Regions from separate parts of the Iodobacter arcticus genome, predicted to be linked through region 1. Evidence: riboswitches for the same ligand, from Rfam matches in the RefSeq annotation. Region 1 holds a riboswitch; the other holds the start of a gene.
The links. Region 1 has a riboswitch for manganese ahead of ACFQNF_RS15165 (hypothetical protein). Riboswitches for the same ligand answer to the same signal wherever they lie in the genome.
Positions count from the first base shown of each region.

Region 1 (5,355 bases):
ACAACTTGGGCCAACTTAGCTCTTAGTTCATTTCCTGCCACAGCACACCCGTCATCCCAGAATGGTTTTATCTGGGATCCAGCAGAGTCACTGGATTCCCGGCAAAAGCACTCGGGAATGACGCTATGTGAGCTATTTCAGGAAGTTATTTCAAGACCGAGCATTTAGGCCTTGTCTAATATTAGACAGCGGTAAAAATCTATATTTTTAAATTGAAAAAACTCAAAGTAAATAGCCTGATTTATAAACGCTTTTCTCCGTGAAACTCCGTGTTCTCTGTGGCCTCCGTGTTTCAAGATTTGGGTTGTCTAATATCAGTTAAGACTGCAGCAGCTCAACTTACCACCATACTTCGGCCTGAGCGCCAAAGGTGAAGCCGCTTTTATCATTGCCAAACGAGCCATTGGCCGATAGCGGGTTGTTCACCGCTTTTAGGCCAGCCGCATCCTGCGCGGCTTGATCCCACTTGGCGTAAGTTGCAAAAAAGCGCAATTGCGGGCGGCTCCAGAAGCCTTTTTCTGGCTGCACCAAAAACGCTGCAGTGGTTTTTAAGAGATTACGTGCATCGCCCTCTTCTGGCTTAACACGGTCGTAACCCACTTCAATGGCCGCGCCAAGGTTATCGGTAAACATATAAGTCGGGCGCACGCCGAGCGACATCCAGGTCTGGCCCTTGCCTGTCGCAGCCGGATCAGTTTTTTGCCAGATGGCCGCCATCATGCCGGAGTAGCGGCTGTTTTCAGGTTGCCACATCAGCTGCTCAACCACGCGGTAGGCTTTATCGCCCGAATCGGCGTTTACATTTGGGTAGCCCGAAGCAAAGCTGGAGATATTGCCCTTGGCGTATTGCAGGGCGATCTTATTAAAGCCACCGAATACACCACTTTGAGTGTGCATTAGATTCAGCCCCAAGCCATCGGTGGCCTTGCCCTGATCTTTGTCGGCTTTATTGGCAAAGCGCAAATCAACGCCCACTGTCAGCTCACCATTGGGATTCACTTTAATGCCAGAGAGGCGGAAATCGTGGCCGGATACGCCGATCTTGCGATCCAGATTTTCGATACTGGTATCGGATGTGGTGACGGTATTCTGACGCCATGCGTAGGCAAATTTGGCGAACCCCACATCCACGTTTTCAATCCCAGCGCCGGGGCCGGAGTTGTCCCAGAAGTAAAAGTCATTGATATGCACATCTTGGCGAGCATAAAAACGCTTACCCGCCCACAGCTTGCTTTCCCCTAGGCCTACGCCTTCGGCCGTGACATACATTTCACGGAAAGCAAACTCGGCAGATTTGCCAGAATCACTTTCCCAATCCTGAAACTGCTTGGCAGCAATAGCCAGCCGCGATTCAATTCTAAAACGCGTGCCGGTTTCTTTTTTCTCAAACACATTACCGCCCACTGCAAACTCGGCATAAGTTTCGCACTCATTACCTAGGCGATACTTAGAGCCCGCACCATCAAGCTGAAAACAGGATTGCGATCCGCCACCCGTGGCATTCGAGCCTATGCCGCTGCGCGCATAGCCATGAAAATCGACCGGCATCGCGAACGCACTGGTCACCAAACCTAAGCCGCAAACAGCCAGCGCTAGCTGAGCCGGTGCAGAAATCTGATTTACTGATTTGAACTTCATCTCATCTCTTCCCTGAATAGGTACGGCTATGCCGCTAAAACGAATAAGCAACCTTGTAGTAAATCAATAAATCGCTACAAAACAGCAAATCATATTGCCAAGGCTGATCAAAAGCGCTTTCAATCCATTGTTTTATTTGTTTTAAACGGTTTGAAAGCGATAAAAACAACGCCAAACCTTATTTCCAAAGCGGTTTGGATTTGTTTTTTCGTAAGTTAATCCACGTCACTACATGATGTAAACTACATTGATAACCCTATTTACAATATTTAAACGTCATTAAAATGATTGTTTTTCATGCTTATTGCTAAGTAAAAAGACAATAAAAATGCCTGCTTCCTTACAAAGGAGGCAGGCACTCGACAAAACCGGGCTTATATTCAAAACCAACGACAAATAACGCGCAATTCACCAAAAAACCACATGCCTGTGGGGTGGGCACGATTTTGTGCCCACGCGATCATTTACAAGATATTAAACACCTGCAACACACCACCCGAATGGCCCCGCGTGGGCAAGATAAAACGCCTTGCCCACCCTACAAAAGATGCATTGCATGACTTTGCCACCCAAGATGGCTTTAAAATCATCGCCAGCAGGAATCCTTTGTTTTCTTAGTGTCCTGCCTTTTAGCTCGGTGAGCTCTGTGTCTACAGATCTTAGGTTTTAACAACAGCCGCCCAATTAAATCAAACAAGCCTGATCACTGGTGCCCGGCTGCAATAGGGTTGGCCAAAGCACTTGCAAGGACTCTGGGTCTTCCCCCCTCAGCCGCGCCAGCATCAGCGAAGCCAACGTAACGCCCGCTTCGCGTGGATCGGGCTGGCGGATGGCGGTAATGTTTTGCCCCATCGCCAGCTCTGGCGCTACGCCACCAAATACAATCAGCGAAATATCCGTGCCTGCCCTCAGCTCTGCTTGGCGCAATGCCGCCAGCACGCCCATCGCCGCTAGGTTATTATCCACAATCACCGCCGTAGGGCGCTGGCTAAGCTTTAGCAAGCGGTGCATCAGCGCCTCGCCCATTTGCGCAGTCAGCGCGCCTTCTTGCAATAAGCTGGATTCCACCGTCACCCCTGCTGCCTGCATCGCCGCTACAAAACCCTGCTTACGCTGCATGGCAAAATTAAGCGCTAAAGGAGCAGAAATCAGGGCGATGCGTTTGTGGCCCAAGGCCAGTAAGCGCTCAACTGCGGCGCGGGTGCCCGCATCATTGTCATAATCAAACCAGGGATAAGGCGTATCCATTTGCGAGCGGCCATGCGCTACAAAAGGGAAGTGACACGATTGCAAATAGCGCAATCGCTCATCAAATACGCAGGTACGCGCCACAATCAGCCCGTCAACCCTGTGCCCAGCGGTAATGCGCTGATAGGTTTGCAGCTCATTATGGGTATCTGCCGAAATCAGCATCAGATCGATACCTGCATCATTAAACTGATCAGTCATTCCGCCCACAATGGCGTGAAAAACCGGATCGTTTAAATCATTGGGTTGCAGCGGATAAATCATCCCCACGCAATCGGTGCGGCCCAGCGCCAGTTTTCTGGCGGTGCTATTGGGCTGATAACCATGCCGCTCTGCCGCTGCGGCCACTCGCAGCCGCGTTTTTTCGCTGACATCAGAAAAACCATTCAAAGCACGGCTCACCGTTGTGGGCGATAAATTCAGTAGCTGAGCCAATTCCCGCAAATTCATTATGTTTTCTGTAAGATTTTAAGCACTCAGCTTATACCATGCTGCTGCCTGATTACACCAGAATTCAAAGCGCTATAGATTATGACTAAGAGATTTAATCCATAGCCAGCCCACCCGCTCCACATCTGCCAGAATCGCCCCTCCTGTCATTGGGTAGTAGCTATCCTTCGCGCAAAGCGAGGGAGGTGGCGTCAACAAACTTGCGGCTTCTTGCTGCATGGCGTCATTGATCATCAGCCGGTATGGCAGATGATTCAGCGATACCTTTGGCCTCGATACGTTTGCCTGCCAGGCAAGCCGTGTCGTTGCGCCATTGGTTTAATTGCTTGCCCGGCATTGTGCTTTTGCATGTTACCCACTCTGTTCCTGTTCTACTTCTCGGCCATTGCCATCTATTTAGCCTGTGACTATTTCGTCAACGCCATTGAATGGTGTGCCCGGCATATGAAGCTGGGCGCGACTGCGGTGGGCTCGGTACTGGCGGCTTTTGGCACGGCACTTCCCGAAAGCGCGGCAACGGAGCTGCATTGGCTTTCTTTACGCAGGATTTGCGCTCTACTTAGGCTGGGCAATCTAAAACATGACAATACCCATCGATGCAGATGAACGCCGCATCGATGGGTAGAGAGAGATTAAAGCGAGATGTGTAAGTCAAAACGTGCGCCGTTAGAGAAAGCACAAGTACCTGCACCCAACTCTGCGCTGCTCATGCTGTAATCACACTTGGCATAGCCACCTTTATTACCTACGGCGTTTGCATTGCCTTTGGACGATCCCGGTGCACGGGTGGCTTCGCCAGCATAAGCTTCCTTGCCCGCGTTAAAAGCAAACTCGCCATGGCCTTTTTCCGGATTGCTGATTGTGCCGTTAATCCGGCCAATGGCCGCCGCGGCATCATTGGTAGGGTAAAGCCTTGCGGTATACACAGGGCGCGGCGCAACCACTTCTGCCATCGCAACAGGCATAGGCTGGCGCGGCGATGGGCCAGCACCTGCTGTAGCAGGCTGAATAGGTACCACATAACAAGCGGATAACATAGCAGCTACTGATGCCGCAACAAGCAGACCTTTCACTTTAAGCATAAAAATTCCTTTCTATTTTAACTAAGCAATCTTACTTTATTTGGCAGCAGTCTTTCAGCATGGTTTGGCGCTGTCAAGCTGGGTCAAACCAATAGGCTCACAAAACGGCAACACAATGTGTCATTAATAAATGGGTGCAACAACTTACATTTTTGAGAAAAACACAAGAGTGGCTTACCTCAGGCTACTCTGCCACCCTAGGCTTTATGCCCTTCTCAAGCCCGGCGCTCAAAGAAAATACAGTAGTTTATTCCTGACGAACTCCTTTCTTTTAAAAATTGAGGCCCAAATGTGCACTTGCCAGCCAAAAATAAAAGCATACAAAACAGCAATATTACCCATCGTTTGCCATACGCATAACAGCAACCATGAACCACCAAAGGCTTATCCCTGAATAAACGCTTCACTGGGCATCACGCTCTTTGCAATGACTAAAGCGCGATTAAACACCGCCATCCTTGCGCAAAGCAGCGCCTTGCTTGAGCAAACCTAGCCCGCTTGCTCAGTATAAAACCCTGCGGTTTCAACGAGCACCGCAACACGGCTAAGCGCTAAAGCTAAAATCCCTTTATCATCTGCCCTTCGGCGCTGTTGTAGCGCCGATGGCATTTATTAATGGGCAACTCAAAGAGCAATTCTTTCTATGCAAGGCCAATCGCAAACAAGATCGCTGCCGCAATTATTTTAAAATGCGAGGGGATATTTTGATGCGCAATGCCAGCTTGCACAGAAGTGATCGTCTTTAAAGATGCCCTAATCAGGATTACCCAATGAATCAAACGCATATCACCGAGTTCTTCGACCTGATCGCCGATGGCGGCCTGGAGCAAAACGACATTCTTGCAATGAGCGCCGAAGTGCTCAAAGCAGCCAACGACGCTGAAAGCTATCTGGCAAACGATAAAGAAAGCGCTTACCAAGCCCATTTTGCAATTCC
Region 1 covers NZ_JBHTBQ010000033.1:252,881-258,235, reverse strand. Annotated here, with positions in the region: gene ACFQNF_RS15175 (maltoporin) at 340-1,638, opposite strand; gene ACFQNF_RS15170 (substrate-binding domain-containing protein) at 2,323-3,336, opposite strand; yybP-ykoY riboswitch at 3,476-3,592, shown strand; gene ACFQNF_RS15165 (hypothetical protein) at 3,685-3,942, shown strand; gene ACFQNF_RS15160 (hypothetical protein) at 3,969-4,418, opposite strand; gene ACFQNF_RS15155 (hypothetical protein) at 5,189-5,355, shown strand, end outside.

Region 2 (5,355 bases), on a different contig from region 1:
CCGTGGCCGAGCCGTATTCCAGCTCGTATTCTTCTGCCACTGTTAAAAAGGGCAATTTGCCTTTTTTGCGCACGGGCACAAAGCCCAAGTTTAATTCATAGGCCACCACCGCACCGAGAATAAAACCTCGCGCATCCACACCGGCCACCATGTCTAAATGCATATCCATATAGCGATGCACAAAGATATCAACCAAAACACGAAAGGTTTTTTTATCTTGCAATAAAGGCGTGATATCACGGAACTGCACGCCTGCCTGCGGCCAATCAGGCACCGTACGGATGCGATCCCGAATATAATCCGCGTAAGGCGGCTCAGCTTGCAATAAGCTCATTGAATATTTCCCTTAGCCAAAAGCGGCAAATTTAACGCGCTGTACGAATACTGCCCCGAATATAATCCGCGTAAGGCGGTTCTGCCTGCAATAAGCTCATTTAAATAGTTCCCTTAACCAAAAGCCGCAAACTTAATCAGCCACAGCGCAGTAATAATCAACACGGCAGGGCTTAGATCTTTATAGCGACCCGCCAGCACTTTAATTGCCGCGTAGCTAATAAAACCAAACGCAATCCCATCCGCAATCGAATAAGTAAACGGCATACCTACGGCGGTAATCACGGCAGGTGCGGCTTCGGTAATATCATCCCAATCAATTTCGGCCAGACCACGCGCCATCAGTACGGCTACATAGCAAAGTGCGGGTGCGGTGGCATACGCAGGTACGGTGCCAGCCAATGGCGCCACAAAGAGAGCCGCCAAAAACAAGATCGCAACGACCAAGCTAGTCAGGCCCGTGCGACCGCCTGCTGCAACGCCTGCCGCTGATTCAACATAGGCGGTTACGCTTGAAGTACCCAAGGCGGCCCCTACCATAATGGCAGAAGAATCAGCGAACAGCGCTTTCTTTAAACGGGGCAGTTTGCCGTCTTTATCCAGCAAACCAGAGCGGTGAGAAACGCCGACTAAAGTGCCGGTAGTATCAAACAAATCAACAAAGAAGAAAATAAACACTACACCCAAGAGGCCCGCATTCAGCGCACTTTTAATATCCATTTGCATAAAGGTGGGTGCAATCGACGGTGGCGGTGAAAACACACCTTTGAATTCGGTTAAGCCGAATAAAATCGACAGCAGCGTCACACCTAATACGCCAATAATAATTGCACCTTTTACTTTGCGGTATTCAAGCGCCACAATTAAAAAGAAGCCCAATACGGCTAATAATGTGCTTGGTGCATGGATATCACCCAATTGCACCATCGTCACAGGCGAAGCGGTAATCAGGCCAGCGCTTTTCAGCCCAATAATAGCCAGAAACAATCCCACACCGGCAGAAATAGCCAGCTTTAAAGAATGCGGAATGGCATTCACCAGCACTTCACGCAATTTAAACGAGGAAACCAGCACAAAAACCACGCCAGAAATAAACACCGCACCCAACGCAGTTTGCCAAGGCACACCCATGCCTTTAACCACAGCAAAGGTAAAATAAGCGTTCAAACCCATACCCGGGGCTAGCGCAATCGGGTAATTAGCCAAAAGCGCCATCACGGCAGTACCAAAAGCCGCAGCCAGACAGGTCGCCACAAACACGGCATTAAAATCCATACCGGTTTGCGCCAAAATGGCTGGATTAACAAAAATAATATAGGCCATAGTTAAAAACGTTGTAAAACCCGCAATCACTTCGGTTTTAACGTTAGTACCGTGTTCTTTTAATTTGAACAATGCTTCGAGCATGAGCCCATTTCCCCGTTAAATAAAAACAAATAAGCCGGAGCGTATTGATGCAATCTAAATAGAAAACAAAAATACATTCCGACTTTCGCACGCTTAAAAAATCAACTACCCACACCTAACAAAGCCAATACACCCAGCAGAGCAAAAACGGCTGCGGCTACAAAACGTACATAACGCAGAATATGCATTCGGGCTGCGATCCACTTACCCACAAAAACAGCAGGCACATCGGCAATCATCATGCCGACCGTTGTACCAGCAACCACCGCCCACAAAGGCTGATATTTCAGCGCCAGCGCCACGGTGGCCACTTGCGTTTTATCGCCAATCTCAGCCAAAAAGAAAGCTAACGTTGTGGCAACAAATGCGCCATAAGGCTTGATTTGCGCTTCTTCTTCGCCCATTTCATCGGGCACCAGTGCCCAGGCGGCAATCGCTAAAAAGCCCAAACCAATCACCCAGCGCAAAACAAGCGGCGAAATCATACCTGCTACCTGCTGACCAATCCAACCGGCAGCAAAGTGATTCAGTACAGTCGCAACAAAGATACCCAAGATAATGGGCAAAGGACGGCGAAAGCGTGCTGCCAGAATTAACGCAAGTAATTGCGTTTTATCGCCGATTTCGGCGATGGCGACAACGCCAGTAGAAATAAGAAAGGTATCAATCATCGAGTCGTGTTTCCGGGGCGGGCAGGATAGAGGTCGCACAGCATTGCCCACCCCGGGAAATGCTGAACGAACCTCAGGTCTTGTCAAGCTGGCCTGCGCTCTGCTTACAGAACACCGCTCCAACCGAATACGCCATGGATCAAACGATCCAAGTATGTTGACGTATTCCCCGCAAACCGTTCTTTCAAACCAGCTGCAGGCGACTACTCCCCCGAAGACCAAAGCGCGGATTTTAACCACCCCTTATGCATGCTGCAATCCCAGATTACAAAAACCGCCACTACGCCATACTATTTACATGTCTTAAACAGCTGTTTTGATGTGCCCCAGCAGCGCGGCGCAGCCCGCCTCGCACTGATCCAGAACGGTCTCAAACCCAGCTGGGCCGCCATAGTAAGGATCTAACACCTCGTTTTGAGTAGGGACAGGGGCAAAGGATAAAAATAATTTCACCCGCGATTGATATTCTGGTGGGCATTGCCGTTGTAAATCCCTTAAATGGCCATTATCCATCGCCAAAATCAAATCAAACTCAGCAAAATCGCTCTGCTGCACGCTGCGGGCGCGCAAAAAAGACAAATCAAAACCACGTTTTTTAGCATAACTTTGCGAACGCCGATCTGGCGGCTCCCCAATGTGATAATCCTGTGTACCGGCAGAATCCACTTCAATGGCATGGCTTAGCCCCGCAACCTCTACCTTTTGCCGCATCACCCCATCTGCAGTGGGGCTTCTGCAGATATTTCCTGTGCACACAAAAAGCACTTTAAGTTTTTTCATTAAAATCAGCCAATCAAGAAAAATGCCATTAAAAACAGTTAATTACCAAAAATATAAATTAACGAATTAGCACATTATATATGGTGGGCATTTAGGATACCGCATAGGTCAGCAAGTTAGATCGAATCATCTTCTGGATGATTGACTATTGGCTGGCACAAAAATACCGACGCAGCTTTAGATCTCTAATGAAAGATTATGTAAGGCCGCCCGTAAACGGTGTCGCTAAGGCTTGGTTGATTGAAGGGCAAAACAGTCAATATTGAGATTTGCACAATCGGCAACGTCGGCATTCAAGATAAGGTGTTTACAAGAGAATATGAGCGCCAGACACAACTGACATCATCAGTAATTACAATCGTCAGAAATACGCACTCAACTCTTCAGCTTTAGGCTTCATTATTCCCTTGGCACTAATTGTGCAAATTATATTTAAAAAACAAACCTCTAAAAAGACGTGTATCTTTTTACACAAAAAATCAACAACTTAAATTTTAATTCATTCATTTTTAGTGCTGTAGAAAAATTCAGAAAAAACATTCTCACAACCTTATGCTGTATCAATGCGTCAGCAACTGGTAAATATTTACCTAGTTTTATTGCTTGCATATACAATAAAATTGTAATTATTCATAAGAATAGCCTCCGATATCAACTACGCAGCACCCCTGAAAAACGTAATCAGCGGTGAATTAGAAATATCGCTCCATCGCTTCGGCGCACTTTCAGAAATCCCCCACACACAACCTGGGGCACTCCTAGAAAATGAAGTAAAACAGCAGACTTCGATAACTTTGATCATGGCTATTTCACTAGAAGGTTAAGCGTCCATTCGCGTGGTCATCATTCAAGCTTGTTTTGTTGCCCTTTTTTTATGGTTTGGATGGGTGTTTTGTAGCCCATAGCCGTTTAAAAAGTAGCTAAGGAAATTTGTCTATTTGTAGCTTCGTCATTTTTCTGCAGCATCTTTCTAGACTTTCTCCATAAGAAAGTCTGCCGATTAAACACACAGATTAACTTAACTAAATTGTTGGCTCGATGTCTTCTTTTACCCGCTCGCTCTTACCGATCTCCTCCCGTCAGGCGCTATTTTTTTGTTTGCTACTCGCCACATTTGAACTGCTGACCTATGTCGCTAGCGATATTGTGATGCCCGCCATGTTGTATGTGGTTGCAGACCTCAATGCACCCGTTAGCCATGTACCCATAGCGCTGAACGCCTATTTGCTAGGCGGTGTCGCCTTCCAATGGCTTATCGGCCCCTTGTCGGATCGTTTTGGCCGTCGCCCATTGTTGTTGATTGGCGCAATCCTATTTGCCGTGGCGTGTCTGATCACGCCCTTGGTAAGCGGCATCTATGTATTCAACGCGTTACGCTTTATTCAGGGCATTGCGCTGGGCTTTGTGGTGGTGGTGAGCTATCCCGCGTTGCAAGAGTCCTTTCAGGAAACCGATGCGGTTCGCCTTATGGCGCTACTGGCCAATATCGCCTTGCTGTCACCATTATTAGGCCCATTGCTGGGCAGTATGCTGCTAGAGATTGTGACGTGGCGCACGCTGTTTGTTGGCGTGGGGCTATGTGGCATCTTGGTCTTGATCGGGCTGTGGTTTTTTATGCCTGAAACCATAGGCGTTACGCGCAAAGATGGCAGTCGGCTTGAGCCAGCGCCGCTTAATCTGGCAAGCATTTGGGCCAGTTACCGTGAACTACTGGGCAATGCTCGCTTTATGCAAGGCAGCTTGGTGTTGGGGCTCATTAGCATCCCATTAATTGGCTGGATCGGCCTTGCCCCTTTGCTACTGATGAATAATCTGGGGCTGAGTTCTATTGCCTATGGCCTGTGGCAATTGCCGATTTTTGGGGGCTTGATTGCCGGCAATCTGGCGTTGAATTATCTGGTTACCCGTCTTGAACTTGATGCATTGATTCGCCTATCGCTGTGGCCTATTTTTGGGGGCTTACTCTTGATGCTGGGAGCCACCCTGGTCACCGGCCACTTATTGGCGTTGGTGCTGGGCTTAACGATCTACGCTTTCGGCATGGGCATTTGCAACGCCACGCTTTACCGGCAGACCTTGTTTGCCAGCGAGAGTGGCAAAGGCACCGTTGCCGCCATGTTGGGGATGATTTCTGTTGCCACTATCGGCCTAGGTAGTTCGGCGC
Region 2 covers NZ_JBHTBQ010000046.1:70,764-76,118, forward strand. Annotated here, with positions in the region: gene ACFQNF_RS20245 (adenine phosphoribosyltransferase) at 1-334, opposite strand, end outside; gene ACFQNF_RS20250 (NCS2 family permease) at 448-1,740, opposite strand; gene ACFQNF_RS20255 (TMEM165/GDT1 family protein) at 1,842-2,408, opposite strand; yybP-ykoY riboswitch at 2,497-2,628, opposite strand; gene ACFQNF_RS20260 (low molecular weight protein-tyrosine-phosphatase) at 2,715-3,191, opposite strand; gene ACFQNF_RS20265 (MFS transporter) at 4,230-5,355, shown strand, end outside.
Region 2: it holds a riboswitch for manganese, as region 1 does, so the genes downstream of both, ACFQNF_RS20255 (TMEM165/GDT1 family protein) here and ACFQNF_RS15165 (hypothetical protein) in region 1, are expected to answer to the same signal.